Flexivirga oryzae: one gene and its partner. The protein of the gene in region 1 interacts with the protein of each later gene in a pairwise test. Links are inferred from orthologs where the notes say so. Each region holds a gene or a part of one and is shown on either strand. Other genes may lie near its edges.

Region 1 (15,113 bases):
GTCGTCCTCACCGAGTTGCAGGAGACGCCCGACCGCATCGCCGAGGTGCTCGATCGCCTCGAACGGGTGCGGGAGATCGCGCGGTTCATGGCCGACACCCGGTCGGTGCTCTTCCTCGGCCGGCACGTGGGCTTCCCCGTCGCGCTGGAGGGTGCGCTCAAACTCAAGGAGCTCGCCTACATCCACGCCGAGGGTTTCGCGGCCGGCGAGCTCAAGCACGGCCCGATCGCCCTGATCGAGCCCGGTCAGCCGGTGTTCATCGTGGTGCCCGGCCCGGACACCCCGCACGGCCTGCACGGCAAGGTCGTCTCCAACATCCAGGAGATCCGCGCCCGCGGGGCGCGCACGATCGTCCTCGCGCAGGACGGGGACACGGCGGTCGAGCCGTTCGCGGACGAGGTCATCCGGGTGCCGCGCACCTCGCCGATGCTGCAGCCGCTGGTGACGGCGGTGCCGTTGCAGGTGTTCGCGATGGAGCTGGCCAACGCCAAGGGTCTGGACGTCGACCAGCCGCGCAACCTGGCCAAGTCGGTGACGGTGGAATGAGCACCCCACGAAGTTTCTCCTCCGCTTCGCTCCCCCGAATACTTCGCGGGGACCCCGCTCTTCGCACTGCATCGTGACCGGAGTGGAACAGTGAGTATCGTCGGGGTCGGCATCGACGTGGTCGACGTGGCACGCTTCACGGCCAAGCTGGAGGCGACACCGCGGCTGGCCGAGCGACTGTTCGTCGAGGCCGAGCGGTCGTTGCCGCCCAACTCGCTGGCCGGCCGGTTCGCGGCGAAGGAGGCGCTCGCCAAGGCGCTGGGTGCGCCGGTCGGGCTGCACTGGCGCGACGCCGTGGTCGTCAAGGACGGGGTGGGTAAACCGTCCTGGGAACTGCAGGGGTCGGTGCGGGCGAGGGTGGAGGAGCTCGGCATCCGCTCGTTGCACCTATCGATCTCGCACGACGCCGGCATCGCATCGGCCATCGTGGTGGCCGAGAACTAGGAGACACAGCGTGATTCGTGCGTATGACGTGCCGGCTGTCCGAGCGGCCGAGGACGCCGTCCGGGCACAGCTGCCCGACGGTGAGCTGATGCAGCGGGCGGCGGACGGGCTCGCGGCCGTCGTCGCAGCGCGGCTCTCCGAGGAGGGCACCGATCAGGTGGTGGTCCTCGCGGGTGGGGGAGATAACGGCGGCGACGCGCTCTACGCCGCGGCGGCACTGGCGTCCGAGGCGGCAGAGGTCGTCGCGGTGCTGGTGGGTCCGCGGACCCACGAGGAGGCGCTGGCGGCGGCCGAGTCGGCCGGGGTGGCGGTGGAGGAGTGGCGCGCGGGCGCGGCACCCGACGGGGTGGTGGCGGCGCTGGCGGAGGCCGACGTGGTCGTCGACGGGATCCTCGGCATCGGCGGGCGGCCCGGGCTGCCGGAGCATCTGGCCGGGCTGCCCGACCTGATCAGCGAGGCCGCGCTGGTGGTCGCCGTCGACCTGCCGTCCGGATGTGACCCGGCGGGCGAGGTGCGCAGCGACGCGATCTACGCCGACGAGACCGTCACCTTCAGCCTGGCGAAACCGGTGCACCTCATGCCGGCGACCGAGGAGGCTGTTGGACTGCTGACCGTTGTCGACATCGGTGTCCCCGATCCGGAAACGCCTGCGGTACAACGGTTCTCGCACACGGACGTCACCGGGCTGTGGCCGGTGCCCGCGCCGGGCGACGACAAGTACTCCCGTGGTGTGCTCGGGGTCGTCACCGGAGGGGAGCACTACACCGGTGCCGCGGTGCTGTCGGTCACGGCGGCGATGACCGCGGGCGTCGGGATGGTCCGGTATGTCGGGCCCGAAGCGCCGACCGACCTGCTGCGGCAGGCCGTGCCCGAGACCGTCTTCGGGGTCGGCCGCGTGCAGGCCTGGCTGATCGGGTCCGGACTGGACGTCGAGGCTGCGTCCGAGGAGCAGCTGCGTGCCGCGCGGGAGGCGCTCGCCTCGGAGCTGCCGGTGCTGCTCGACGCCGGCGGGCTCGACCTGCTGGACGCGCCACGACCGGCGCCGACCCTGTTGACGCCGCATCTCGGTGAATTGCTGCGGTTGGCAACACGTCTCGGCATACCCGGTCCGGACGGCGGCGAGCTGTCGCAGGAAACCGTGCAGCAGGCGCCGACGGTCGTCGCCCGGCAGGTGGCCGACCGGCTGCACTGCACCGTGCTCGTCAAGGGGGCTGTCACCGCGGTCGTGTCACCGAGCGGGTCGGGTGTCCCGACGTTCACGCAGGCCGACGGTCCGTCGTGGTTGGCCACGGCCGGCGCGGGCGACGTGCTGGGCGGCATCTGCGGTGCGCTGCTGGCCGCCGGGCAGGACCCGGCGACGGCCGGAGCGCTCGGCGCCCTGGTGCACGGAGTCGCCGCCGACCGGGCCAACCCGGGTGGTCCGGTCCGTGCCCTGGACGTCGCCCACGAGCTCGGCCGGACGGTCGCACACCTGCTCCGCCTCCCCGCATAACGCCGGTCCCCGGAAGTGCCACACTTGCCTCGTGACTGAGCAAGCGAATCTCCTGACCGGCGCCGCCGCCACCGCGCGGGTGACCGTCGACCTCGACGCCATCGTGCACAACGTCGAAGTGCTGCAGCGCCACGCCGGCAACGCTGCCGTGATGGCGGTCGTCAAGGGCGACGCCTACGGACACGGACTCGTCCCCAGCGCCCGGGCCGCACTGCGTGGTGGTGCGCACTGGCTCGGCGTGGCGCAACTGCAGGAGGCGCTCGCGCTCCGGGAGGCAGGCGTGACCGCCCCACTGCTGACCTGGCTGCACGCGCCGGGGGTCGACTTCGCTGCCGCCATCCGGAACCGCATCGACGTCGGGGTGCCGGCGATCTGGGAGCTGGATGCCGTCGCCGCGGCCGCGCGGGAGGTCGGTGAGACCGCACGCGTCCAGCTGAAGGTCGACACCGGTCTTGCACGGAACGGGGCCTACGGCCCCGACTGGCCCGCGCTCGTGGACGCCGCCGCGCGTCACGTGGCAGACGGAACCATCAGTGTCACAGGTGTTTTCACGCACTTCGCGTTTGCTGACGCACCGCACCACCCGACGGTCCAGGCGCAGCAGGTCAGGTTCGCCGATGCGGTGCGCGACTGCGAGCGGGCCGGCTTCGCGCTCGAGGTGCGGCACATGTCCAACTCGGCCGCGACCCTGACCACCCCGCAGGCCGCCTTCGACATGGTTCGTCCCGGGCTGGCGGTCTACGGGCTGTCCCCGGTCCCCGACATCGGTGGACCGTCGCGCTTCGATCTGATCCCGGCGATGACCGTGTCCGCGAACGTCACTGTCATCAAAAGGGTTCCGCAAGGGCAAGGCGTCAGCTACGGGCTCACCTATGTCACTCCGCGTGAGACGACACTGATCGACGTGCCGTGCGGGTACGCCGACGGGGTGCCGCGCGCCGCATCCTCGGTGGGGCCCGTCCTCGTGGGCGGGCAACGCTGCACCGTGGCCGGCCGGGTCTGCATGGACCAGTTCGTCGTCGACGTCGGCGACCTGCCGGTGCAGGCCGGCGACGAGGTCGTCCTCTTCGGCACCGGCGCCCATGGCGAGCCGACGGCACAGGACTGGGCGGAGGCCACCGGCACGATCAGCTATGAGATCGTGACGCGGATGAGCACCCGCCTGCCCCGCATCTACCTCGGCGAACCCGACGCATGAGGTCACGTGGCCTGATCGGGCTCGGCATCGGACTGGCCGCCGCCGGTGCCGCCACCGCAGCGGGCGTCGCGACCGACCGCGTGCTGCGAGCACGCCGTGCGGAGGCGGCAGCCCTGGAGGCGGGCGGCGAGGATCCGCAGGTCGTGGCGGACGGCACGGTCGTGGTGGCCGATGACGGTGTGCCGCTGTACGTCGAGGTCGACGAGTGCGACGGTGCCGCCAGCACCGTCGTGCTGGTGCACGGCTACGCCCACAACGGCAGGCTCTGGGCACAGCACCGCGCCGCGATCCACGAGGCGGGCTATCGGGTGGTCGTCCCCGACCTGCGCGGTCATGGGCGCTCCGGGGAGGGCGACGACGCGTCATACACCATCGCCCAGCTGGGGCGGGACCTCGCCGCCGTCGTCGAGCAGACCACGCCGAAAGGCCCCGTCGTGCTGGTCGGGCACTCGATGGGCGGTATGGCGATCATGGCGCTCGCCGAGGAACGCCCGCAGCTGTTCCGCGAGCGCATCGTCGGTGTCGCACTGGTCAGCACCAGCGCCGGTGGCCTGGGCGAGGTCAACTTCGGGCTCGGCAAGCAGCTGGGATCCGTCGTGCACCGGCTCGGGCCGGCCGCCGTGACGCGGGCGGGTCGGAGTCCGGAGCTGGTCAACAACGCACGACTGCTCGGTCGCAACGTGGAGTCGGCTCTGGTGCACCGCTATTCGTTCGGTGGACCGGTGCCGCGGGAGGTGATCCGCGAGGTCGCCGAGATGATCTTCGCGACCAAGCTGCACGTGATCGGCGCGTTCCTGCCGGCGCTGATGGAGCACGACCGGCGGGCGATCGTGGCCAAGTTCGCGGGGATCGAGGTGCTCATCCTGCACGGCACCCGTGACCGCATCACGCCGATCAGTCACGGCGAGGAGCTGGCGCAGGCGCTGCCGGGTGCGGAACTCGTGGTCGTCAAGCGGGCCGGCCACGTGCTGCCGCTGGAGGACCCGGCGCTGGTCACCCGGGAGCTGCTCGCGTTCCTGGGCCGTGCCACGCGCGGTGTTACTGGTGGTCATCGGCGAACGAAACGAGCTGACCAGCAAGGGGATTCGGCCGCATCATGACGTCCGCGATAGCCCGGCTGGACAGTGCGGACGAGACACACGTCTGGGGTGCGCGACTCGGCGCACTGCTGGCGGCAGGTGATGTGGTGGTCCTCACCGGCGGTCTCGGCGCGGGCAAGACGACGTTGACGCAGGGCATCGCGGAGGGGCTCGGCGTGCGCGGCCCCATCACGTCGCCGACCTTCGTGATCGCGCGGATCCACCCGTCGCTGGTCGGCGGCCCGGCACTCGTGCACGTCGACGCCTACCGGCTCGGCGGCCCGGACGAGCTCGACGACCTCGATCTGGATGCGGACATCGCGGTGTCGGTCACGGTCGTCGAGTGGGGTGCCGGAATGGCTGAGGCGCTGGCCACGGAGCACCTGGAGATCGTCCTGGAGCCGGACGCCACCGGCGAGGCCCGGCGAGCGACCCTGCTGCCGACCGGCGACCGTTTCGAGACGCTCGTCGGGGAGCTCTCGCAGGACGCCTGACGGTGCGCCGTACCCTTGTGCGGTGCTGCTGCTCGCCCTCGATACCGCCACCTCGGCCGTCACCGTTGCGCTCCACGACGGGGCGCGCGTCGTCGCCGAGGAGTCACTGGCCGACGCGCGGCGTCACGCCGAGACCCTGACGCCGATGATTGCGTCGGTCGTGGCGTCGGCGGGCCACCGTCCGGGCGAGCTGACCGACGTTGCCGTCGGTGTCGGGCCGGGGCCGTTCACCGGCCTGCGGGTCGGTCTGGCCACGGCGGTGACGCTCGGCCTGACCCTCGGCATCCCGGTGCACGGAGTGTGCAGCCTCGATGCCCTCGCGCACGCCGTCGCCGGCTCCGGCGGAGCACCGGAGGACTTCCTGGTGGCGACCGACGCACGTCGCAAGGAGGTCTACTGGGCCAGCTACCGCTGCTCCGCCGGTATGCCGCAACGGATCTCGGGTGATCCGCAGGTCTCCCGCCCCGGCGAACTGCCCGACCAGATCCGGGCGCTGCCCGCGGCCGGTCGCGGGCCGGTGCTCTACCCGGACTGCTTCGCCGGTGCTCTCGAACCGCTCGACGTCCCGGCCGGGGCGCTCGCGTCATACGTCGTGGCCCGGCTCGCCCGCGGCCACGAGCTGCTCGCCGCACAGCCGCTCTACCTGCGTCAACCGGACGCCAAGCCGTCGGCCGGAATGAAATCGGTGCTGCCGCGATGAGCGCCGACCGACGTGAGGCGACGGTCGAGTTCCGCGAGCTGGAGTGGCCCGACCTGCCGGCGGTCGGTGCGATGGACGAGCAGATCTTCGGCCACGATGCGTGGTCGGCGCAGTCGTGGTGGTCCGAACTGGCCGGCCGCCCTCGGCGCCGGTACACGGTGGTGACCGCCAGCGACCGGATCGTCGGCTACGGGGGAGTGGACTGCGCCGGCGCGACGGCCGACGTGATGACGATCGCGGTCGACCCCGCCCGGCAGGGTCATGGGCTGGGGCGCCGCCTGCTGGAGCGGCTGACGGCCGAGGCCCGCGGGTCCGGCGCTGAGGCGCTGCTCCTCGAGGTGCGAGCGGACAATGAGCCAGCCCGAAACCTTTATCTACGAGCAGGTTTCGAGCACATCCGGACCCGCCGCAACTACTACCGGCCGGACAACGTCGATGCGCACATCATGCGCGCGAACCTCGAGGTGATCTCGAATGACTGAACCACTCGTCCTCGGCGTCGAGAGCTCGTGTGACGAGACCGGCGTGGCGTTCGTGCGCGGCAACACGCTGCTCGGTGACGTCGTCGCGAGCAGTGTCGAGCAGCACGCGCGTTTCGGCGGCGTCGTGCCCGAGGTCGCCAGCCGGGCCCACCTGGAAGAGCTGGTCCCGACGATCCGGGGCGCGTGCCGGGAGGCCGGGCACGAGCTGGCGGACATCGATGCCGTCGCCGTGACCTCCGGTCCGGGACTCGCTGGTGCTCTGATGGTCGGCGTCGCCTCGGCGAAGGCGCTCGCCTGGGCGCTCGACAAGCCGTTGTACGGCGTCAATCATCTCGCCGCGCACGTCTGTGCGGACGTTCTCGATCACGGGCCACTGCCGGAACCCACTGTGGCACTGCTGGTTTCGGGTGGTCATACCAATCTGCTGCTGGTGCGCGACATCGCGTCCGACGTTGTCGAGCTGGGCAGCACCATCGACGACGCCGCGGGGGAGGCCTTCGACAAGGTCGCCCGGGTACTGGGTCTGCCGTACCCGGGAGGTCCGCACATCGAGCGCGCGGCCGCCGACGGCGACCCCTCTGCCATACGCTTCCCGCGCGGCCTCACCTCCCGGAAGGATCTGAAGCGGCACCGCTTCGACTACTCGTTCTCGGGGTTGAAGACCGCAGTCGTGCGCTGGGTGCAGGAGCGAGAGTTCGCGGGCGAGCCGGTGCCGGTGGCCGACGTGGCGGCGAGCTTCAACGAAGCGGTCGCGGATGTGTTGACCCGCAAGGCGATCGACGCCTGTCACGAGTACGGCGTGCACGACCTGCAGATCGGTGGCGGTGTCACCGCGAACAGCCGCCTGCGCGCGATGGCGCAGGAGCGGTGTGACGCTGCGGGGATCAGCCTGCGGGTGCCCCGTGTGCGGCTGTGCACCGACAACGGTGCGATGGTCGCGGCTCTCGGTTCGCAGATGGTGCAGCGTGGCCTGCGACCGAGTTCGCTCGACCTACCTGCGGATTCGTCGATGCCGGTGAGCCAGGTCAAGGCCGACTGACCCGGCCGAGGGCGAGCGGTGCGGGCGCCGCGGGTCAGCAGTGCAGGAGGCCGAGGCGCCGCTTGAGGGTCAGTACCCGCTGCACCGACGCCGTGACCTTGGCCGCGAACGCGGCGTCGGAGCCGGCCCGGGCAAGGATCGCGCCGATCATCGGGGACGCATTGGCGGCTCGCCCGGTCAGCACGATGTCGCCGCCCGCGGCGACGAACCGCACCGCGCGCTCACCCACTGGGATCCCAGACACCGCAACGGCGTTCATGTCATCGGTGACGACCACGCCATGCCACCCCAGCGTGCCGCGGAGCAGCCCGGTGATGACCTTGCCGGAGAAGGTCGCCTGGGTGGACGGGTCGAGCTTCGCGTAGTGAGCCGACGCGATCATCACCGCGGCGGCGCCGGCCTTCATGCCCGCGGAGAACGGCCGCAGGTACGGATCGGTTGCCGTGGTGACGGTGTCGGTGGTGCCGACGCTGGTGTAGTCGGTGTTGCCGGTGATCCGGCCGAGCCCGGGGAAGTGCTTCACGGTGGCGCCGACGCCGCCGGCGTCCAGACCGCGCACGACGTCCCCGACAGCAGCGGCGACGGTCGCCGGGGCATGGCCGTACTCCCTGGCGTACTTGCCGATCGGAGCATTGGATGCAGCCATCGAGGCCGGCACCGTGTCGGAGACCGGCGCCAGATCGAGATTGACGCCCGCTGCCTTCAGCTGCCGCCCGATGGTCGTCGCATAGGCGGTGCGCGCCGAACTGCTCATCGTGCCCTGCTGCAACGCCGAGACCAGGGTGCTGAAACCCGGACCGCGCAGTTGCTGCACCGCGCCGCCCTCCTGGTCGGCTGCGATCAGCATGCCGACTCCACCTGTTGCCGACGAACTTGCTTCGGACTGCAGATGATTCGACGTCGACTGGATCTTGGACCGACCCGTCCAGCCGCCGAGGTAGATGACATTGCCCACGTGCTGCTCAGCGATCAGCGAGTCGTCGGCAGTGGACGCGGCATTCGCGTCCAGCCCGATCATCAGCAGCTGGCCGGCCCGCTGTGCCGGGGACAGCCGCTCGTAGGTCCGCTGGACGCAACTGTTCGCCGGTGCGGGGGTGGTCGTGGGGCGCGCGGAAGAACTCGAAGCGTGCGACGGTGTGTTCGACGACGGTGCGCCACCGGTCGACGTCGCGACCGACTCACGGGTCGTGGCCGCCGACGAGGCGTCATCCGACCCGCCGGACGAGCAGGCGGTCACCGCGACGGCGGTCACGGCGGCGAGGGCAGCGGCGGCTACGGGCCGTCGGGCGAAAGACACGGCTCGACGGTAACTCACGGCGAACTTCGGGCTGCGCCGGCTCACGGTGCGGGCACGAGCATCAACACCGCCTGCGCCCCGCCGATGCGGGTCAGCAGGATGGTTGCCTCACCGTCACCCTTGAGCCGGAGCTGGCGCCGCAAGGTGTCCGGGTCCGTTGACGCGCCCTTCTTCTTGATGGTGAGGCGGCCGATCCGGTGGTCCCGGATCCAGGACCGTAACGCCTTGAGGTTGAACGGCATCGCCTCCGTCACGGCATACTTCTTCGCCCACGGGACGAGGACGTCGCGCGGCGAGCTGACCATCCCGAGCCCGGCATCCAGCTCGACACCGTCGACACGCCGCACGAGGGCGCCGGTCAGTCCGGCGCGGATGATCGCCCGGTCCGCCTCGTAGAGGTAGCCCTGCAGCCGGTCCAGTCGTGCGGTCCCCGGGTCGGTGTCCGCGGCATCCCGCTCGAGCACCTCGTAGGCGAACTGGTCGCTGACGACCAGCGCCGACCGGCCGCGGTCCCATGCCGCGGCGTTCCACCACAGCACGCACTCCACGACCTCGCCGTCGTACGACGTCCACTGCGCCTGCGTGCCGAGCGGCACATCGGTGTGGGCGAGCGACGGGGAGAGTTTCACCCCGGCGGCGGCAGCACCGGCGGCGGTCTCCAGGGCGAAGTCCCAGGACGGTGCCAGCTGGTCGAGGCGGAACGTTCGCCGGGTGCGTCCGTTGATGTCGCTCACCCCGGGAGTGCGGCGTGCCGGATCCAGCCAGACCGCCGCGTCCGGGGCGCTGAGCCGGTCCGGCGCGCCCGCCCGCTCGGCGAAGTCGTGCTGGGCGCTCGCGTGGTCCCAGTGCCGCAGGTTGTGATCGGCGACCCCGGCGGTGACCTCGTCGGCGTCCACCGCGGTGACCCGCAGGCCCTCCGCCGCGAACGCGCGGGCGTCCGCCCCGATGCCGCAGCCCAGGTCGTGGACCTGGCGGGCGCCGGAGTCGGCGAGCCGCCGTGCGTGCAGGCGGGCGACCTGCTGCCGGGTCGCCTGCTCCAGGCCGTCAGGGGTGAACAGCATCTCGCGCGCCGCCCGCCCGAACTTGCGTTCGGCCCGCGAACGCAGGCGTGACTGGGTCAGCGCGGCCGCGATCAGCTCGGGGTCGAACCCTTCCATCCGGAGGCGATCGCCCAGCACGAACGCCTCCGCCTCGTCGTACGGCGGGAGCGATGCCAGCAGTGCCGCGCCCTCCCCGCTGATCAACTTGGCCAGAAGTGCGGGCGTCATACGGTTAAGTGTTGCGTATGAGAACAACCCCACGAAGTTCTCCCCCGCTGCGCTCCTCCGATACTTCGCGGGGACCCCGATGAGAGCGAGATTCGGCCCGGCACGCATCGTTGTCGGGTTCTACGCGATCACGGTGAGTGCGGGCACGGCGCTGCTCGCCCTGCCGATCTCCAGCACGCACCACGGGCACGCCGAGTTCAGCACCGCACTGTTCACCGCCGCCAGCGCCACCTGCATCACCGGCATGTCGCCGGTCGACGTCGCGACGTATTGGACGCCGTTCGGGCACGTGGTCATGCTGCTGCTGGTGCAGGCGGGAGGGCTCGGCATCGTCACCCTGTCGGCGCGCCTGTTGCAGCTGGTGCGGGGGCGGATCGGCATCGAGGGCACCCTGGCCGCCCAGGCCGACGCGCACACCGACACGCCCGCGCATGCGCGGTCGATGATCCGGGTGATCGTGCGCTTCTACCTGATGCTCGAGGCCACCCTCGCCGTCCTGCTCGCGCTGCGCCTGCACTTCGCGTACGGCGAGGGCATCGGGCGCGCGGCCTGGGAGGGCCTGTTCAACTCGATCTCGGCGATCAACAACGCCGGTTTCACCCTCTACTCCGAGGGAGCGGTGAAGTTCGCCGGCGATCCGTGGGTGCTGGCACTGTTGTGCTGTGGCGTCTTCATCGGCGGTCTGGGCTACCCGGTGTGGTTCGAGCTGATGCGCCGCCGCCGGCCGCACCAGTGGTCCATGCACACCCGGCTCACGCTCTACGGGTCCGTCATCCTCTTCTTCGCCGGGTTGGTCACCTTCCTGGTCTTCGAATGGCGCAACCCCGCGACGCTCGCGCACATGGGTGTCACCGACAAGATCTGGAACTCCGTCGGGGGTGCCGTCTTCCCGCGCACCGCCGGGTTCAACACCGTCGACTACGCGCAGGTGCGCCCGGAGACGATGGCCGTCAACTATGTGCTGATGTTCATCGGCGGTGGCAGTGCCGGCACGTCCGGGGGCATCAAGGTGTCGACCTTCTTCCTGCTCGGTGCGGTGATCATCTCCGAGATCCGCGGTGAGCCGCAGGCGCGGGTCGGGCCCCGCGCCATACCTGCGGCCGTGCAGCGGCAGGCGCTCACCGTGGCACTGCTCGGGGTCGGGTGCGTGATGGCCGGGATGATCGCCGTCATCACGATCAGCGAGCAACCCATGCAGCTGGTGCTCTTCGAGACGATCTCGGCCTTCTCCACCACCGGCCTGAGCGCGAACCTGACCTCGCAGCTGCCCGTTGCCGCGCAGATCGTCCTCATCGCATTGATGTTCATCGGCCGAGTCGGCACGATGACCGTCGGTACCGCACTCGCCATGCGACGCAACAAGCGGCGCTATCGACTACCGGAGGAGTGGCCCATTGTCGGTTAAACGGCACCACGCGACGCTCGACCCCCACACGGTGCTGGTCGTCGGGCTCGGCAGGTTCGGGACGTCGGTCGCGAGCACCCTGACCGAACAGGGCTGGGACGTCCTCGCCGTCGACCAGTCGGTCGAGCTCGTCCAGAAGTGGGCCGACGTCCTGACCCACGTGGTGCAGGCCGACAGCACCGACCCCGACGCACTCCGGCAGATCGGGGCGGGCGACTTCGAGCGGGCGGTCGTCGCGATCGGCTCGCACCTGGAGGCGTCCATCCTCACCACCGCGAACCTCGCGGACCTCGGCGTGCCGAGCATCTGGGCGAAGGCGATGACCAAGCAGCACGCCCGCATCCTGGAGCGCATCGGAGCACACCACGTGGTGCTCCCGGAGCGCGAGATGGGCGCTCGCATCGGCCGGTTGCTGGTCGGCTCGCTCACCGACTACTACGAGCTGGAGAGCGGCTTCGGCATCGGCCGGATGGCAGCACCGGCCAAGTTCTCCGGCAAGAACCTGACCGAGCTCAACCTGCGTGGCCTGCACGGCGTCACCGTCGTGGCGGTCAAGCACAAGGGTGGCGCCACGTTCGAGGACGCCCGGCCGGAGACCGTCATCGACAAGGGCGATCAGTTGGTCATCACCGGATCCACCGAGCGGTTGCAGCAGTTCTCCGGGCGCGCCTAGCTCGGCGACCCGGGGCTGTCCCCGGGGCCGCGCGAGACAGTACAGTCGAGCTGCACCCGAGTCCGCCGCCTTGGAAGGGTCCGTCGCCAGTGCGCGAGATCGTCGTCTTCTCCGGATCAGCCCACCCGGCCTTCGCCGACAGCATCTGCGAGCATCTGAAGGTTCCTCGCTCGTATGTCGACCTCAAGCGGTTCAGCAACGACTGCCTGCAGGCGCAACTGCTCGCCAACTGCCGACAGCGTGACGTCTACCTGGTCCAGCCGCTGGTGCCGCCGACGCAGGACCACCTGATGGAGCTGCTGCTGATGATCGACGCGGCACGGGGTGCGTCGGCCGAGCGCATCACGGCGGTGATCCCCTACTTCGCCTACGCGCGTTCGGACAAGAAGGACGCGTCACGGATCTCGATCGGGGGCAAACTGGTCGCCAACCTGCTCGAGACGGCCGGGGCCGACCGGGTGATCACCATGGCGCTGCACGCGCCGCAGGTGCACGGCTTCTTCTCGATGCCGGTCGACCACCTGACCGCCATCGGCGTGCTGGCCGACCACTTCCGCGCCGTCGGCGGCCTCACCGACTCGGTGGTGGTGTCGCCCGACTTCGGCAACGCCAAGACCGCGACCCAGTTCTCCCGGCTGCTCGGGCTGCCCGTCGCCGCGGGCTCCAAGAAGCGGATCTCCGACGAGAAGGTCGTCATCGACACCATCGTCGGCGACGTCGACGGCAAACGCGCGATCGTGCTCGACGACGAGATCTCGACCGGCGGATCCGTCGTCGAGCTGCTCGACCGGCTGGCCGAGCGCGGCTGCACCTCCGCCGACATCGCCTGCACGCACGGCCTGTTCGTCGGGCGTGCTGTCGAGCGGCTCTCGAGCCACCCGCTCATCGGGCATGTCGTCACCACCGACACGGTGCCCCGGCCACCCGACTGGCCCAAGTTGCAGGTGCGCTCGGTGTCCGCGTTGTTCGCGGAGGCGATCGCCCGGATCCACGCGGGGGAGTCGGTCAGCAGCCTCTTCGACGGCGTCGACCCCTCGCATGCGCCACCACAGGCGACGCTGCCGCTGGGTTGACCGGCGGTCCGCGGGCCGGAACCACCGGTGGCCCGCGCGAGTCGAAGCGTCGTGACTGAGGAGCGCGAAGCGGCACACCGTCCCCACCGTTGGTGGCTGATCGGTGGGATCGTCATACTCGTGCTCGCCGCCACCGGAGGCGTCGCGGCCGTGGCCGTGCTGCACAACCGGGCGCACGTGGGGCAGCGGTTCGGAGCATCCGGCTACGTCTACGGCGACCGGCACACCGTCGACATCAGGGTGCCGTCCGGGCTGGTGCAGGTGGAGGTCACCGGGCCGGCGGGTGAGGCGTCCGTCGGGTCACCCGGCTCGCGGGAGGTGCGCGCGCCGCTGGGCGGCCGGTTCGTCGAGGTGGAGTGGGACAGCGGGTCGAACGCGAGCGCGCAGACCGTCGGCGCGGTCGACATCGGCGGCAATCACCCCGTGACGCTCACGCTGGTCGCCGGCGGGCACCGGTATCGGCTCGACACGTTCCGCACCGACGCTCTCGTGGACGGCTCCGCGGTGATCGCGGTCGACGGCGACGGTGACGACCTGCGGATCGAGGCCACGTATGCCGGCGTGACGCAGTCCGTGGACCCGACGACCGGCACGCGGCGCGCCGGACGCGCCGATCTGCTCTACAACAGCGGCGGCTGGAGCCCGGTCGTCGGCGACGGGGCGCCCAGCGCGAAGCCCAGGGCGAAACTGCAATGGCAGACCAGTGACAACGGTGGCAGCGCGATCCGGCTGGCCTATGTCGACGGGCTCGGCTGGGCACCGAAAGGCAGCGACTGGGTGGTCGTCGACAGCGGCTACATCCGGTTGTCCAACGATGTGCGCTGGCGGCCGTCGCGGGACTCGTCGGCGTACGTCGACTATTTCAAGCAGATCGCGAAGATCACCGGCAGCCAGCGGGTCGACGGCAGACCGGCGGTGAAAGTGCTGAAGAAGGGGCGCGTCGAACTCGGCACCTGGTGGACGCCCGTAGCGGTGTTCAAGGTGCCACACTCCGCCGGCACGGTGCACGTCCGGCGCTCCACGACGTTCGTCGCGCCGGTCGACTACGTGCAGGGCCACGTCAGTGGTTACCCGAAACACGCGAAGATCACGGTGGTCTGGTGATGCGTCGCAGCGTCCTGATCGGCGCGGCCGTCGTCGTCGCGCTCGCGCTGGTGACCGGCCTCGTCATACGCCACTCGAACAAGGACCGCCTCGCTGCCGGGGCGACCCGCAGCGGCGACTACTCGATCTCGGCCGGCTCCAGCAACGACGACGACTTCATGGTGCCGAACGCCCAGATCCGGGTGAGTGTCGACATCGGGCAACGGGGGTACCGACACAACTCCGACGACGACTCGGACGTCACGATCCGCGCGCCGAAGGGCGGCGTACTGGTCGACCTGTCGTGGACCTCGACCAGTATCCCGACGAACTACCAGGGAACGGAACCGACGCGTCTGTCGGTCCGGTCGGGTGGCCGGACCGTCGTGCTGGATCCGTCGCTGCGGCCGCGGCCGGCGTCCGCCGAGGACGACAGCGACGCGCCGGAGCAGGTCGTCGCGCTCCCGGGCCGGCCGTCGGATGTGGAGCTGGTTGCTGATTTCGCCGGTCGCAGCCAGGTGGTGCGAGTGGTGAGTGGCAGGCGCACGATGGGCGATTTCGCACCGCTGTACCTGTCGGCAGCACCCGGCCTGCTGACTTCGCGACCGATCGGGCAGGACCAGCCGGTGGACCCCAGGTCACCGTTCCGCTGGACCGGACAGGCCAACGGCGGCCAGGTGGTCCGGGTGCCCTACCTCTCGGGTCAGGGCTGGGCACCGACGGGGCGTGACTGGATCCTCGTCCAGGGAGCCGGTTACAGCATCGACGCACTCGACCCGGTCGTCTGGACCGTCGGCGACGAATACGCCAGGTACTCGACCGTCGGAACGCCGAAGGTGA
Region 2 (14,987 bases), on another replicon or contig:
CGACCCGCGGTTCATCGTCACCGTGCGCGGTCTGGGCTACAAGTTCGAGACCCCCTGACGCGGACGGCATACAGAGATCGGCCCCTGACAACGCGTGTCAGGGGCCGATCGTGTCGTGCGGGGCGCCGATCAGGCCGGCGGCTCGTGCGTCTCGGTGTCCGGCGGCGGGGTGTATGACGGGTGCGCTTCGCTCGCCGTCCCGTAGGGGTACTGGTCGAGCAGGACCGGCACCTGGACGTCGGTCGTGCCGTTGGCCGGGGTGCTGAAGCTGATGTTCTGGTAGCCACCCGGTGCGGCGGCGACCGAGGCCACCGTCACGGGTGAGACGGTCGCGGTGTCGTCACCGGACCGCTTGCCGTCCAGCCGGACCGCGGTCGCCGGCGGGATCGTCAGCTTGGTCGAGGCCGAGCCCGCCTTGATGGTGAGCTTGACCGACGACTGGCCGTTGTTGACCGCGAGGCCCTCCAGCTGGCCCTGCTGTCCCTTCGCGCTGGTGACGACCAGCAGGTTCTGCAGCTGCACGTCGCCGAGCGTCTGGTTGGTGCCGTCGGCGGCGTCGTAGCTCTTGGTCGTCTGCGCCGGCGAGAGGTACATGCAACCGCTCAGCGTCGTCGCGGTCGCTGCCAGGGCCAGTGCGCCAATGGCGGGCCGGGACACCGGATTGAGTCGGGAAGACAGTCGTCGCGTCACACGCGCAGCCTATCGGTCCCGCTGCGCAGCTTTCGACCGGGCAGGACCGGGAGTCTCGAGCGGTATGTCGCCCGCCCGGTCTCCGACAATCAGATCTCGCGCGCGCGGAGCATGCCGAACGCCGCTTGTCAAGACTCCCTTGGACGCCTGTGCAAGGCGCTGACCTGCGGAAACGTTTATGTGACCTGCACAACTCGTGATATTCTGAATGTCGCGAAAGGGGAAAACAACACATGGTTTTCAAGGTCGGCGAGACGGTCGTTTACCCGCATCACGGAGCGGCCCTCATCGAAGAGATCAAGGTCCGCAAGATCAAGGGAGAGGACAAGCAGTACCTGGTTCTCAAGGTCGCCCAGGGCGATCTGAAGATCGAGGTTCCGGCCGAGAACTGCGACCTGGTCGGGGTGCGTGACGTCGTCAGCAAGGAGGGCCTCGACCACGTCTTCGAGGTGCTGCGCGCGGACCACACCGAGGAGCCGACCAACTGGTCGCGTCGCTACAAGGCCAACCTGGAGAAGCTCGCGTCCGGTGACGTCATCAAGGTCGCCGAGGTCGTCCGCGACCTGTGGCGTCGTGACCAGGATCGCGGTCTTTCCGCAGGTGAGAAGCGCATGCTCGCCAAGGCACGGCAGATCCTGGTGTCCGAGCTGGCGCTCGCCGAGCACACCAACGAGGACAAGGCGGAGGCCACCCTCGACGAGGTGCTCGCCTCCTGAACCACACATCCGCTGACAACGCCCACGGCTCTTCTGCCGTGGGCGTTGTCGTCGTGGCCGCCGGGATGGGGGTGCGGCTGGGCGCCGGTATGCCGAAGGCGCTCGTCCGCATCGGCGGCCGCACGCTGGTCGAGCACGCCGTCGCCCGTGCCGGAGTGAGCGCCGCCCTGAGCAGGCCGGAGCCTGCGGAGGCTGTATCGAGGGGTAGGCCGGAGCCTGCGGAGGCGGGTTCTTGCGGGTTGAGTAGGCCGGAGCCTGCGGAGGCCGTATCGAAACCCGGCGCCGGCCCCGCCATCGTCGTGGTCGCACCCGCCACCCACCTGACGGAGTTCCAGGACCTGCTACCCGGCGTCACGGTGGTCCCCGGTGGGGCCGAACGCACCGACTCGGTCGCCGCCGGCCTGGCCGCACTACCGCCCGCAGTCGACATCGTGCTGGTCCACGACGCGGCCCGCGCGTTGGCGCCGCCGTCACTCTTCGACGCGGTGGCCGACGCGGTCGCCGCCGGTGCCGACGGTGTCGTGCCCGGGCTGCCGGTCAGCGACACGATCAAGCAGGTCGGCGTCGACGGCCGGGTCGTCGCCACCCCGGATCGGTGGACGCTGCGTGCGGTCCAGACGCCACAGGGTTTCCGCCGCGCCGCGCTGGTGGCCGCGCACGCCCGAGGGGGTGCGGCGACCGACGACGCGATGCTGATCGAGCGCTCCGGCGGCACGGTGCAGGTCATCGACGGCGATCCGCTGGCGCTGAAGATCACCCTGCCCCCGGACATCGCAGCGGCCGAGCGTCTCCTGGCCGCATCTGCGGGTCGAGTGCCGGAGGAGCGAAGCGGTGGAGGTGTATCGAGACCGAACGCTACGCCAACCCTGATCATCCTTGGTGGCCTGCCGGGCGCCGGCAAGACCACCCTCGCGCGGGCCCTCGCCCGGCGGATCCCGGTGGTGCACATACGTGTCGACACCATCGAAGCCACCCTGGTGCACACCGGCTTCGCGAAGCGCATCAGCGGCCCCGAGGGGTATGCCGTGGCCTTCCGCGTGGCCGGCGATCAGCTCGCGCTGGGCCTGTCCGTGGTCGCCGACACGGTCAACCCGGTGCCCGAGACACGACAGTGGTGGCGCGACGTCGCCGCCCGGCACGGCGCCCGCGTGCTGGAGGTCGAGTTGGAGTGCTCGGACGCTGCGCTGCACGAATCCCGTGTCAGCGAACGGGTTTCCGACATACCCGGCCTGACGGTGCCGACCTGGCAGCAGGTGCTCGACCGCGAATATCACCTGTGGGGCCCGGATCTGCGGCTCGACAGCGCCTCCGCCACCCCTGAGCAACTGGCCGAGACCGTGATCGACCGGATGAGGAGCGACTCATGAACCTTCCGCGCACCGGCATCGGCGTCGACGTGCACGCCTACGCGACCGACGACCGCCCGCTCTGGCTGGCGGGTCTGCAGTGGCCGGGGGAGCGCGGCGTCGAAGGGCACAGCGACGGCGACGTCGCGGCGCACGCCATGTGTGACGCGCTCTTTTCCGCGGCGGGCCTCGGCGACCTCGGCGCGCACTTCGGCGTCGACCGTCCCGAGATCGCCGGCGCATCGGGTGCCCGCTTGCTGGGCGAGGCTCGAAAGATCCTGTCCGACAACGGTTTCACCATCGGCAACGTCGCTGTGCAGGTCATCGCGGGCAGGCCCAAGATCGGCAAGCGCCGCGACGAGGCGCAGGCGACGCTGTCCGAAGCGCTGGGTGGTGCGCCGGTCTCGGTCGCCGGCACCACGACCGAAGGCCTCGGCCTCACCGGCCGGGGGGAAGGCGTCGCGGCCATTGCGACCGCGCTCGTCATACAGATCGAATGATCAACCGTTGAGCGACGGCATCGTGCCGTGGTGGATGCTACGGATGACGTGCGGGGTGCCGGCCCGGAAACGGTCCGCGCTCGACTCGTAGATCAGGTGCAGGTGGCCGTTGGCGTAGGCGAGGCCCTCGGAACGCGGTGGGCAGGTGATCCAGTTACCGATGCTCGCGGCGCCGTTGTAGTGCACGTGCCGCGGCCAGACGACCAGCCTGCTGTCCTTGGTGCCCCACGATGTCGACCACACGATCCGGTTGCCCACGACCGCGACGCCCTGGACGCGCGGCGGAGTCGTCAGCGCCTCGCGGCGGGTGAGCCCGCCGCCGCTCGACACCGAGTAGCGGTACATGGTGGAGCGCTGCGACTGGGTGCTGGTGCCGACCCAGACGTTCTCGCCCTGCCCGAACGCGTAGGACGCCTTGCTCTTGATGTCGGCCTCGTGATCGGCGTGGATCAGCGTCCCACTCGGCGCGCCGAGCCGGGAGATCGGATAGCGGATGAGCCGGCCGTCCATCGACACCCAGAAGAAGTGGTTCGTGGTGGCGAGTCCACCGACGTGGCGCTGGGTGTTGAGGATCAGCGTCTTGATCGGCTTCAGGCTGGCCCGGTGCACGATGACGATCCGGCTCTTGGCGCGCTTTGTCCAGTCCCCGCCCTCGTACCGCGCGTCGTAGTAGCTGATGATCAGCCGGTCGCGTCCCCAGTTGGTCAATCCCTGTGGCGCCCAGGGTGTGTCGTGCATCGGATACCCGCGCGGGCCGACCTTGAAATAGCGGTAGTACTCGTTGTACTTCGCCGGGTGCGCGAAGGCGGGCGCGGCGGACAGCGTCGTCTCGGCGGCCAGCGCGGCAGCGCCGAGGCCACCGCCGAGCAGGGCGCGTCTGGTCAGGTCGGTCATGGCTCTCCATTCCGCCGCAGTGCTGCGGCACGATGTCTTCTGTCGACGAGCTCCGGACGGCCGCGGTTCCGCGTCCAAGTGGTCGATAGGCTGGAGATTGGCAGCAACGAGAGGAATCCCGGTGAGCGACATACGCATCGACAAGGTGGTGACGTCCGGCACGTTCAGCCTGGACGGCGGGACGTGGGAGGTCGACAACAACGTCTGGATCGTCGGCGACGACGACGAATGCGTCGTCATCGACGCGGCACACGACGCGACAGCCATCCACCAGGCCGTCGGTGGGCGCACGCTCACCCACATCCTGTGCACGCACGGACACGACGACCACATCGACGCCGTGGGCGACCTGATCGAGCTCAACCCGAAGGCCCAGGTGCTGATCCACGACGGTGACCGGATGCTGTGGGACCGCGAGATCAGTGAGCCGCCGGACGGCGAACTCGTCGACGGTCAAGTCATCGAGGTGGGCGGCGCGCAGCTGAAAGTCCTGCACACGCCGGGACATTCGCCGGGTGCCTGCTGCTTCCTGCTCGAGGCGCAGGGCGTGCTGTTCAGCGGCGACACGCTGTTCAACGGCGGACCGGGCGCGACCGGGCGGTCGTTCAGCGACTTCGGCACCATCATCGAGTCCATCCGCGAGAAGCTGCTCACGCTGCCGCCGGAGACCGTCGTACACACCGGCCACGGCGACGACACGTCCGTCGGCGCGGAGGCGCCGCACCTGCAGGAGTGGATCGACCGCGGCCACTGACCGGGCGCGGTTTCGATACGAGCCTTCCCCCGCTGCGCTCCTCCGGCTCTACTCAACCCGCGCGTGTCTGGATGACCGGTCAGCCCGCGCGTGTCTGGATCGACCGGGGGCGCTGACCGGGCGCGTGGTTCGGGGAGCGGCTCGCGGCAGATAAACTCGCCTGCGTGACTTTGCAGATATTCGACACCGCGACCGGGACGCAACGGCCCTTCGAGCCGTTGCGCGAGGGACATGTCGGCATCTACATCTGTGGGCTCACCACGCAGGGCGCGCCGCACATCGGGCACGTCCGCTTCGCCGTCGCCTTTGACATCCTGCGTCGCTGGCTCACCACCGGGCACGGGTATGACGTGACGCTGGTGCGCAACGTCACGGACATCGACGACAAGATCCTGGCCAAGTCCGCCGAGCACGACGTGCCGTGGAACGAGTGGTCCTACGACTTCGAGCGCGAGACCAACGACGCGCTCGACAGGCTCGGGGTGCTGCGGCCCAGCTACGAGCCGCGCGCGACCGGGCACGTCACCGACATGGTCGAGCTGATGCAGTTGCTCATCGACAAGGGCCACGCGTACCCGGCCGAGGACGGCTCCGGCGACGTCTACTTCGACGTCCGGTCGTGGCCCGAGTACGGCCAGCTGACCCGGCAGAAGATCGACGACATGGAGTCGGCGGCCGACGCCGACCCGCGCGGCAAGCGCGACCCGCGCGACTTCGCGCTCTGGAAGGGCGCCAAGGCGGGCGAGCCCGGCACCGCGTCCTGGCCGACGCCGTGGGGGCACGGTCGGCCAGGGTGGCACCTGGAGTGCTCCGCGATGGCCCGCCGCTGGCTGGGCGACACCTTCGACATCCACGGCGGCGGCATCGATCTGCGCTTCCCGCACCATGAGAACGAGCAGGCCCAATCCCGTGGCGCCGGACTCGGGTTCGCGCGTTACTGGATGCACAACAACTGGGTCACCATCGCCGGCGACAAGATGAGCAAGTCGCTCGGCAACAGCCTCGCGGTGCTCGAGTTGACCAAGACGGTCCGGCCGCTGGTGCTGCGCTACTACCTGAGCGCAGTGCACTACCGGTCGACGATCGAATACCAGCGCGGTTCGCTCGACGAGGCGGCCGCCGCGGTCGAGCGCATCGAGGGCTTCCTCGGCCGGGCCCTGCCGGACGGGGTCGCGGCCGACGGCGCCATACCGACGGAGTTCGCGGAGGCGATGGACGACGACCTCAACGTGTCCGGTGCACTCGCCGTGGTCTTCGACCACATCCGGGAGGGCAACATCGCACTCGACGAGGGCGACCCGGACCGGGCCGCGGAAGTCGCGGCGCAGGTGGTCGCCATGACCGAGGTTCTCGGCGTGAACCCGCTTGCCCCACAATGGAGTTCGGGTGGGGACAGTGCGACGGCGGACGCCCTGGAAGCACTGGTCGAGACGTTGATCGAGGCCCGAGCGCACGCCCGCAAGGAGCGTGACTTCGCCACCGCCGACCGGATCCGTGACCAGCTCACCGCCGCCGGCATCGCAGTGGAGGACTCGCCGGACGGTGCGCGGTGGACGGTGACGGGCAAGCCACAAGACGAACCGGAGGACTGAGCGTGCCTGGCAATTCAAGCCGCCGTGGGGCGATCCGCAAGGGCAACTCCAAGAAGGGCGCGACCGTCGGCACCGGCGGTCACCGGCGCCGTTCGCTGGAGGGCAAGGGCCCGACACCGAAGGCGAGCGATCGCCCGAATCACAAGGCCTACAAGGCAGCTCGCAAGACGGACGCAGGGCAGAAGTCGGCCCCGCGCCGGCCGTCCAAGAACGCCAAGCCGTCCGGTGAGCTGATCGTCGGCCGCAACTCGGTGCTCGAGGCGCTGCGCGTCGGCATACCCGCGACCGCGCTGTACGTCGCCGGCCGCATCGATGCGGACGAACGCGTCAAGGAGTCGCTGAAACTCGCTGCCGACCGGGTCATCCCGATCATGGAGGCGCAACGTCCCGAGCTCGACCGGCTCGCCGACGGGACACCCCACCAGGGGCTGGCGCTGCAGGTGCCGCCGTACGAGTACGCGCACCCGGACGACCTGCTCAACCCCGAGGCACCCGGCACGCAGCTGGTCGTGGCGCTGGACGGCATCACCGACCCGCGCAACCTCGGCGCGATCCTGCGCTCGGTCGCCGCGTTCGGCGGGCACGGCGTCATCGTCCCCGAACGCCGTTCGGCAGGTATGACGGCCGCGGCGTGGAAGACCTCCGCCGGAGCCGCGGCCCGGGTGCCGGTGGCCCTGGCCGGCAACCTGACGCGCACGCTCACCGACTTCCGCAAGGCCGGCTTCTTCGTCATCGGCCTCGACATGGACGGCGACGTCGAGCTGCCCGGTCTGCAGCTGGCGACCGAACCACTGGTGATCGTCGTCGGTTCCGAGGGCAAGGGACTGTCGCGTCTGGTGCGCGAGACCTGCGACCAGATCGTGTCGGTGCCGATGAGTTCGTCGGTCGAGTCGCTCAACGCCGGCGTCGCCGCGTCGGTGACGCTCTACGAGGTCACTCGGCTGCGCAGCGAGCAGTGACACGCCGCCCGCAGGGCGGAGCCTTCTTCGGAACAACCGCGGTCTGCGGTTAGGGTTTCGGGCAACCGCGACGATCGAGGGCAGGACATGAGCAACTTCAACGGCAGCTACCCCGGCAACGAGGACGCCCCGCAGGGTGACGGCGCGTCCTCGGGGAGTGACTACTCGGGACCGTCGTACGGGCAGCCGCCGCAGCAGGGCCAGCCGCAGTCGCCGTATGGCCAGCAGGCACCCCAGGGGCAGCAGGCGCCATACGAGCAACCGCAACAGCCCTATGGCCAGCCGCAACAGCCCTACGGGCAACCGCAATACGGCCAATCGCCGTACGGGCAGCCGCAGTACGCCAAGGGCAACGAGCCGATGTTCTACCTGCTCACCATGGGGCAGGAACAGGGGCCGGTGCCGTACTCGCAGCTGGCGCAGATGGCGGCTGCGGGCGCACTCAAGGGCGAATCACCGATCCGGGACGCAGCGTCGGGCGCGGTCTTCCCGGCCAAGCAGGTGCCGGGGATCTTCTCCGACAAGGACTGGCTGACCGCGGTGCTGCTGTCGTTCTTCCTCGGTTACCTCGGTGTCGACCGGTTCTACCTCGGCCAGATCGGCCTCGGCGTGGTGAAGTTGATCACGCTCGGCGCGTGCGGGGTCTGGTCGTTGATCGACTTCATCCTGTTGTTGCTGCGCAAGATCAACGACTCGGAGGGAAGGCCGCTGGCGTAGCCGGCGGTCAGGTCCGCGCGCGCACCGGCATCTCCTCGGTGTCGACGCCGACCACCGCGCTGTCGTCCGGTTTCGCGGGCAGCACCTTGGCGATGTAGTCGCGCGCGGCCTCTTCGATGGGGAAGTCGCGGTGTGCCGCCTCGGACATGTACCACCGGTGCTCCAGCACCTCGTGGAAGAGTTCGGCGGGCTCGATCTTGCGGCGCATCTCCGGCGGCGCGGTGCGGGTGACCGGCTCGTAGATGTGCATCAGCCAGTCGTGCGCAACCTGCTCCTCGTCGTCGTTCTGCCGGTCGTGGGCGGCGCGGTAGGAGTCCAGGTCGTTGAGCAGCCGGCGGGCCTGGTTGTCCTCGACGTCCAGACCGGTCAGCCGCAGCAGCCGACGCGAATGATGGCCGGCGTCAACGATTTTCGGCTGGATCTGGATGGTCGCGCCGTCGAAGTCGGTGGTGATGTCGAGCTCGCCGACGTCGAAACCGAGCGAGTTGAGCCGCCGGATCCGCTCGTCGACCCGCCAGCGCTCCCCGACGTTGAAGCGCTCGACGGCGGTGAGTTCGTTCCACAGCACCGTGTAGCGCTCGATGATCCGGTCCGAGACGTCGATCGGGTCGAGCGTCTCGTCGACGAACCCGCCGGCCTGCAGGTCCATCAGCTCGCCGGCGATGTTCACCCGCGCGATGTCCAGGTCGTGCTCCCGCTGCCCGTTGCTGAGTTTGTCGTGCAGCTCACCGGTTTCGGCGTCGACGAGGTATGCCGCGAACTCGCCGGCGCTGCGCTTGAAGAGCGCGTTGGACAGTGACACGTCGCCCCACCAGAAGCCGATGAGGTGCAACCGCACCAGCAACACGGCGAGCGCGTCGATCAGCCGGGCCGCCGTCTCCGGCCGCAGGCTCTGGCTGAGCATCGCGCGGTAGGGGAGGGAGAACTGCAGGTGCCGGGTGAGCAGGCACGCGTCGAGCGGTTCGCCGCTCTTGGTGAGTCGCCCGCTGACCACACCGATCGGCTCGACCGCCGGTTGGTCGAGGCGGCGCAGCATGCGCAGCATGTTGTATTCGCGGCGGGCGATGTCGGACTTGATCTCCTTGACCGCGACGACGCGGCCCTCCAGTCGGACGAAGCGCACCACGTGCCGCGAGATGCCGCGTGGCAGCGCGGCGAGCAGGTCCTCGGGCCATTCCTCCAGCGGCAGGCGCCACGGCAGGTCGAGCAGCGCGGGCCACGGTCGGGCGGTCGTCATGTCCAGTGCCACGTCACCCATTCTGCCCCTCCGCCGGTATGGCGGGGCGCACCCGGCGCGCGACGTCGCGCCATACCGACGCCCATGACCGGACCGCCCCCAATGCCGACAGGCCCAGAAACGCCGCTCCAACGCACCGACAGGCCCAGCAATTCGGGGGAATTGCTGGGCCTGTCGGTGCGTTGGTGAGCCTGTCGGTCGGAGGGACGCGTCAGGCTCGGGTCGGGTCAGGACTCGATGCGCTCCCCGGTCTGCGGGTGGAACAGGTGCAGGTGCTCGCCGTCGCCCTTGGGCTTGAAGTTGATCGTCTGCCCCTTGTCCGGCACGTTGCGGCCGTCCACGCGGGCGACGATCTGCTTCTCGTCCTCGGAGCCGCCCAGCTGCTTCTCGCCCGGCTGGTTGCCGATCGTGGTGCGGCCGTAGATGTACGCGTCGGCGCCGAGCTCCTCGACCACGTCGACCTCGACCGGGATGCCGCCCTCGGTGGTCGGCTCCAGGTCCTCGGGGCGGATGCCGACGGTGACAGTGGTCTCGGCCTTGGCCAGCTTGTTGCGGTCGACCGGGTGGACGAGCGAACCGAGCTTCACGCCGCCGTCGGTGATCGGCACCTCCAGCAGGTTCATCGCCGGGGAGCCGATGAAGCCCGCGACGAAGACGTTGTTGGGGTGGTCGTACATCCGGCGCGGTGTGTCGAGCTGCTGCAGGAGTCCGTCCTTGAGGACCGCGACCCGGTCGCCCATCGTCATGGCCTCGACCTGGTCGTGGGTGACGTAGACGGTCGTGACACCCAATCGCCTTTGCAGAGAAGCGATTTGGGTGCGGGTCTGGACACGCAACTTGGCGTCGAGGTTGGACAGCGGCTCGTCCATCAGGAAGACCTGCGGGGAGCGGACGATCGCCCGGCCCATCGCGACGCGCTGGCGCTGACCACCGGAGAGCGCCTTCGGCTTGCGGTCCAGGTAGCCCTCGAGGTCGAGGATCTTCGCGGCCTCCTCGACGCGGCTGCGGATCTCCGCCTTGGGCACACCGGCGATCTTGAGCGCGAACCCCATGTTGTCGGCGACCGACATGTGCGGGTACAGCGCGTAGTTCTGGAAGACCATTGCGACGTCGCGGTCCTTGGGGGACAGGTTGGTGACGTCACGGTCGCCGATCAGGATGCGGCCCTCGTTGACCTCTTCGAGGCCGGCGAGCATGCGCAGTGCGGTGGACTTTCCCGATCCGGAAGGGCCGACGAGGACCAAGAACTCGCCGTCCTGGATGTCGATGTTGAGCTTGTCGACGGAAGCGGTTTCGGCGCCGGGATAAACGCGGGTGGCTTGGTCATAGGTGACTGTGGCCATGGTGATGCAACTCCTTCACCGGCAGGTACGTGCCGGACGATCCGTTGTGAATGGGGTTCGACGCCACACTGGCCGTGTGACGCCAGACACACCATAACCGGTCCGGGGATCGGATGGATACGCCGGCGCGTGGCGACGTTCTCGTCATACCGGCCGGCCGTCGGGATCACGTGGGTGAAAGTTCTCTGCAAGATCTTGCAAAAGCCTGCAAGGCCTTGTAGTCTTCAGCAACGCCGTATGACGCGCATCACATCCGTTGAAGGAGATTCCATGATCAAGCGCACCCTTGCCGTCGCTCTCGCCAGCGCGACGGCACTCACCCTCGCCGGATGCGGCGGGTCCTCTTCGGGTGGCAGCAAGAGCTCGGCAGCCGGCACCGACGCGGGCACCAGCGCCGCCGCGACCGGTGGCAGCAAGTCGACCGCGGCCGCCGCCCCGACCGAGGTCAGCACGAAGAACCCGTCGCGCGACAAGAACGCCGACCTGGTGATCTGGGCGGATGCCACGTCCGCGCCCTACGTCCGCCAGCTGGCAACGCAATTCGGCAAGGCGAACGGCATCAAGGTGGCGGTGCAGATCGCCAACGACGTGCGCGGGCAGTACGAGACCGCGTTCAAGGCCGGTCAGGCCCCGGACGTGATCGTCGGCGCCAACGACTGGACCGGTGAGCTGGTCGCCAACGGCGCCATCGCGCCCGTCCAGCTGCCGGCCAACGTCGCCTCCGGCTTCAACAAGCAGGCGATCGCCGCCACCAAGTTCAACAACCAGACGTATGCCGTGCCGTACGGCGTGGAAAATCTTGCACTCGTCCGCAACACCGAGCTCGCCCCGACCGCGCCCAAGACCATGGACGAGCTGGTGTCGATGGGCCAGAAGCTGAAGAAGGACGGCAAGGTCACCAACATCCTGTCCGACCAGGTGGGCAAGACCGGCAACGCCTACAACGGCTACCCGTTCCTGTCCGCGTGCGGTGGCGGCATCTTCGGCACCAAGGCCAACGGCGACTACGACCCGAGCAAGGTGCTGGTGGGCAGCGCCGGCTCGATCAAGGGCGCGACCGAGATGGCCAACCTGGGCAAGGTCGGCGCACTGTCGACCAACATCGACTCCACCAACTCCGACACGCTCTTCGCCACCAAGAAGACCGCGTTCGAGATCACCGGCCCGTGGTCGATCCCGGCCTTCAAGAAGGCGGGGATCAAGTACTCCATCGACCCGCTGCCGACCGTGGCCGGTTGCGGCGCGATGCAGCCGTTCCTCGGCGTGCAGATGTTCTTCGTGTCCTCCAAGGCCAAGAACGCGACCGTCGCGCAGACGTTCGTGACCAGCTTCCTGACCACCAAGTCCGCGCAGGAGACGCTCTTCAAGGTGGGCCAGCGCCCGCCGGCCCTCACCGCCGCGTATGACGACGTCGTCAAGTCCGACCCCGACGTCGCCAAGTGGGCGGCCGCGGCCAAGGGCGGCAAGCTGATGCCGAACATCCCCGCGATGAACTCCGTGTGGGGTCCGCTCGGCCAGGCCATGGCCGATGTCGTCTCCGGCAAGAGCCAGCCGAAGGCGCGCTTCGACAAGGCCCAGCAGGAGATCGTCAAGAACATCGCCAAGGGCTGATGCACTTCGGTGGCCGCGACCCTGGTGTCAGGGTCGCGGCCACCGAACCCAACAGATACGCACCGTCCCCCGCACCCGTCCGGAGTTCACATGGCTGCAACCACAACCACCCGCGAGGAGTCGCTGACCGGCCTGCCGCCGGTGACCACGCCGTGGTGGGCGCACGTCGCCAAATGGGGACTGATCGTCCTCGGCGTCGTCCTCGCCTTCTACGTCGCGACCAAACTGGCCGACGCCGGACACACGCTCGCGGTGATCGGTGTCGCGTTCGTCGCGATGTGCGGGCTGCTGGTGTACGGCACCCGCCGCGCCGTACCCGCCAAGTACCTCTTCTTCGGGGTCGTGCTCCTGGTCGGGTTGCAGGTCTGGCCGATCGTCTACACCGCCGCGACGTCGCTGACCAACTACGGTCAGGGGCACCTCGCCTCCAAGGAGGACGCGACCCGGCAGGACATCGCCTACTCGGTGCAGCAGGTCGCGGGCTCGCCGACATACACCCTCTCGGTCGCCGTCAAGGCGGGGCAGGACATCAACACCGGTGACCTCTACTTCCTGCTGACCGACGAGAAGGGTCAGACGTATGTCGGTGACAAGTCCGGGCTGAAGCCTCTCGCCAAGGACACCGTGACCGTGCAGGCGGGCAAGATCGTCAAGGCCGACGGATACACGACGCTCAACCTGTTGCAGGCGAACAAGCGCAAGGATCTCGGCCAGTTCGCGGTGCCGACCAAGGACGGCGGCGGCATCAAGGCCAGCGGCTTCGCCGCCGCGTACGAGGGCAAACCGACCCTGGTGTGGGACAAGAAGGCCGACACGATCACCGACACGTCCACCAAACAGGTGTATGTCGCCAAGGACGCCCAGTGGGTGCCGAAAAGCGGTGAGGGACAGCCACTTCCGGTCGGCTGGAAGGAGAACGTCGGTCTCGACAACTTCAAGACGATCTTCACCGACGACACCATCCGCGGTGGCTTCCTGAAGATCTTCATCTGGAACGTCGCGTTCGCGGCGCTGTCGGTGCTGACCACGTTCGTCTTCGGGATGCTGCTCGCGTTGCTGCTCAACGACGCCCGCATCCGTGGTCGCGGGATCTACCGGTCGCTGCTGATCCTGCCCTACGCCGTCCCGGTGTTCGTGTCCGCGCTGGTCTGGGGGTCGATGTTCAACCAGCAGTTCGGGCTGATCAACAACCTCACCCACCTGGACATCGACTGGATGGGCAGCGCGTGGGGAGCACGCGCCGCGATCCTCATCACCAACCTCTGGCTGGGCTTCCCCTACATGTTCATCGTCTGCACCGGCGCCCTGCAGTCGCTGCCCGGTGACGTGCTGGAGGCGGCCAAGATCGACGGTGCGAGTGCCTGGCGGACCCTCCGGTCCGTGACCGGACCGCTGCTGCTGGTCGCGGTCGGGCCGTTGCTGATCGCGTCATTCGCGTTCAACTTCAACAACTTCGGGCTGATCCAGCTGCTGACCCAGGGTGGTCCGTTCAACTCCGGCAACGCTTCTATCGGCTCGAGCGACCTGCTGATCACCTACGCGTATCGGCTCGCGCTCGGTGGCACCACACCCAACTACGGCCTCGCCGGTGCCGTCGCGATCATCATCTTCGCGCTGGTGGCCCTGATGAGCTTCCCGGGCTTCCTGCGCAGCAAGCAACTCGAGGAGGTCAACTGATGTCCGCACCGAGCACCACCACCGGGAAGCCGATCGGCAACACCCGCGCCGGCGACCTCAAGAAGGTCTGGTGGAAGCACGTCATCATCTGGGTCGTCCTGGTGTTCGCGCTCTTCCCGTTCCTCTTCGTGATCTCGGCGGCACTGAACCCGTCCGGGAGCCTGTCGACGACGTCGCTCTTCCCGACCGGATTCAGTTTCAGCAACTTCCACGACCTCTTCAACGACACCGCCCGACCGTTCCTGACGTGGTACAAGAACTCACTGATTATTTCGCTGGGCGGTTCGATCATCGGAGTCTTCATCGGCGCGTGCGCGGCGTTCGCGTTCTCCCGCCTGCGATTCCGTGGCCGTCGCGCCGGGTTGCTCGCGCTGTTGCTGTTGCAGATGTTCCCGGCGCTGCTCGCCTTCGTCGGTCTCTACATCACCTTCAGCCGGATCGGTGAGGTACTGCCCTCCTTCGGTCTGAACACCACCTGGGGCCTGATCCTGGCCTACATGGGTGGCGCGATGGGTGCCAACGTCTGGCTGCTCAAGGGCTACTTCGACACGGTGCCGCGGGAGCTGGACGAGGCGGCACGAGTCGACGGTGCCAGCCATGCGCGCGTCTTCTTCACCGTGATCCTGCCGCTCGTGCGCCCGATCCTCGTGACGGTCTTCATGATCACCTTCGTCGGGCTGTTCGGGGAGTTCATGCTCGCCAGCATCTTCCTCACCGACGTCGATGCCCAGACCCTCGGTGTCGGTCTCTACGGAATGACGCTCGGCAACGAAAGCGTCGCTCTCTTCGGTGAATTCGCGGCCGCGTCGCTGCTCGCGTCGCTGCCGATCATGATCCTCTACTTCGTCTTCCAGAAGCAGCTGGTCGGCGGCCTCACCCAGGGGTCGGTCAAGTGAGCGAGGACCTGCTTGCCCGGCCGCACCACGACGGCTCCCGGCTGTATGTCGACAA

The links.
Region 2: the proteins of FHU39_RS22530 (region 1) and rlmB interact in binary tests that used the Escherichia coli proteins (3 or more experiments, as listed by UniProt). The link is inferred for Flexivirga oryzae from one-to-one orthologs.

Annotation. Positions count from the first base shown.
Region 1 is NZ_JACHVQ010000006.1:6,674-21,786, reverse strand. Bases 277-3,241 are described here. They hold FHU39_RS22530 (NAD(P)H-hydrate epimerase), read left to right. Parts: upstream 277-1,000; coding sequence 1,001-2,482; downstream 2,483-3,241. Other genes in these bases: alr (alanine racemase), read left to right, coding at 2,514-3,241; FHU39_RS22535 (holo-ACP synthase), read left to right, coding at 637-990; glmS (glutamine--fructose-6-phosphate transaminase (isomerizing)), read left to right, coding at 277-546. Outside these bases: more of glmS, read left to right, coding at 1-276; more of alr, read left to right, coding at 3,242-3,680; FHU39_RS22520 (alpha/beta fold hydrolase), read left to right, coding at 3,677-4,780; tRNA (adenosine(37)-N6)-threonylcarbamoyltransferase complex ATPase subunit type 1 TsaE, read left to right, coding at 4,777-5,253; tRNA (adenosine(37)-N6)-threonylcarbamoyltransferase complex dimerization subunit type 1 TsaB, read left to right, coding at 5,276-5,953; rimI (ribosomal protein S18-alanine N-acetyltransferase), read left to right, coding at 5,950-6,435; tRNA (adenosine(37)-N6)-threonylcarbamoyltransferase complex transferase subunit TsaD, read left to right, coding at 6,428-7,474; FHU39_RS22495 (glycoside hydrolase family 3 N-terminal domain-containing protein), read right to left, coding at 7,509-8,771; FHU39_RS22490 (class I SAM-dependent methyltransferase), read right to left, coding at 8,813-10,039; FHU39_RS22485 (TrkH family potassium uptake protein), read left to right, coding at 10,119-11,444; FHU39_RS22480 (potassium channel family protein), read left to right, coding at 11,434-12,117; FHU39_RS22475 (ribose-phosphate diphosphokinase), read left to right, coding at 12,207-13,190; FHU39_RS22470 (hypothetical protein), read left to right, coding at 13,242-14,294; FHU39_RS22465 (hypothetical protein), read left to right, coding at 14,294-15,113. UniProt on the Escherichia coli protein: Bifunctional enzyme that catalyzes the epimerization of the S- and R-forms of NAD(P)HX and the dehydration of the S-form of NAD(P)HX at the expense of ADP, which is converted to AMP.
Region 2 is NZ_JACHVQ010000002.1:146,983-161,969, reverse strand. The notes cover bases 5,634-8,472. They hold rlmB (23S rRNA (guanosine(2251)-2'-O)-methyltransferase RlmB), read left to right. Parts: upstream 5,634-6,494; coding sequence 6,495-7,451; downstream 7,452-8,472. Other genes in these bases: FHU39_RS13720 (DUF4032 domain-containing protein), read right to left, coding at 8,176-8,472; FHU39_RS24280 (TM2 domain-containing protein), read left to right, coding at 7,539-8,168; cysS (cysteine--tRNA ligase), read left to right, coding at 5,634-6,492. Outside these bases: FHU39_RS13770 (response regulator transcription factor), read left to right, coding at 1-58; FHU39_RS13765 (hypothetical protein), read right to left, coding at 130-690; FHU39_RS13760 (CarD family transcriptional regulator), read left to right, coding at 924-1,406; FHU39_RS13755 (2-C-methyl-D-erythritol 4-phosphate cytidylyltransferase), read left to right, coding at 1,445-2,773; ispF (2-C-methyl-D-erythritol 2,4-cyclodiphosphate synthase), read left to right, coding at 2,770-3,252; FHU39_RS13745 (hypothetical protein), read right to left, coding at 3,253-4,146; FHU39_RS13740 (MBL fold metallo-hydrolase), read left to right, coding at 4,262-4,900; more of cysS, read left to right, coding at 5,065-5,633; more of FHU39_RS13720, read right to left, coding at 8,473-9,417; FHU39_RS13715 (ABC transporter ATP-binding protein), read right to left, coding at 9,633-10,748; FHU39_RS13710 (sugar ABC transporter substrate-binding protein), read left to right, coding at 11,019-12,359; FHU39_RS13705 (ABC transporter permease subunit), read left to right, coding at 12,450-14,036; FHU39_RS13700 (sugar ABC transporter permease), read left to right, coding at 14,036-14,932; FHU39_RS13695 (glycoside hydrolase family 13 protein), read left to right, coding at 14,929-14,987. UniProt on the Escherichia coli protein: Specifically methylates the ribose of guanosine 2251 in 23S rRNA.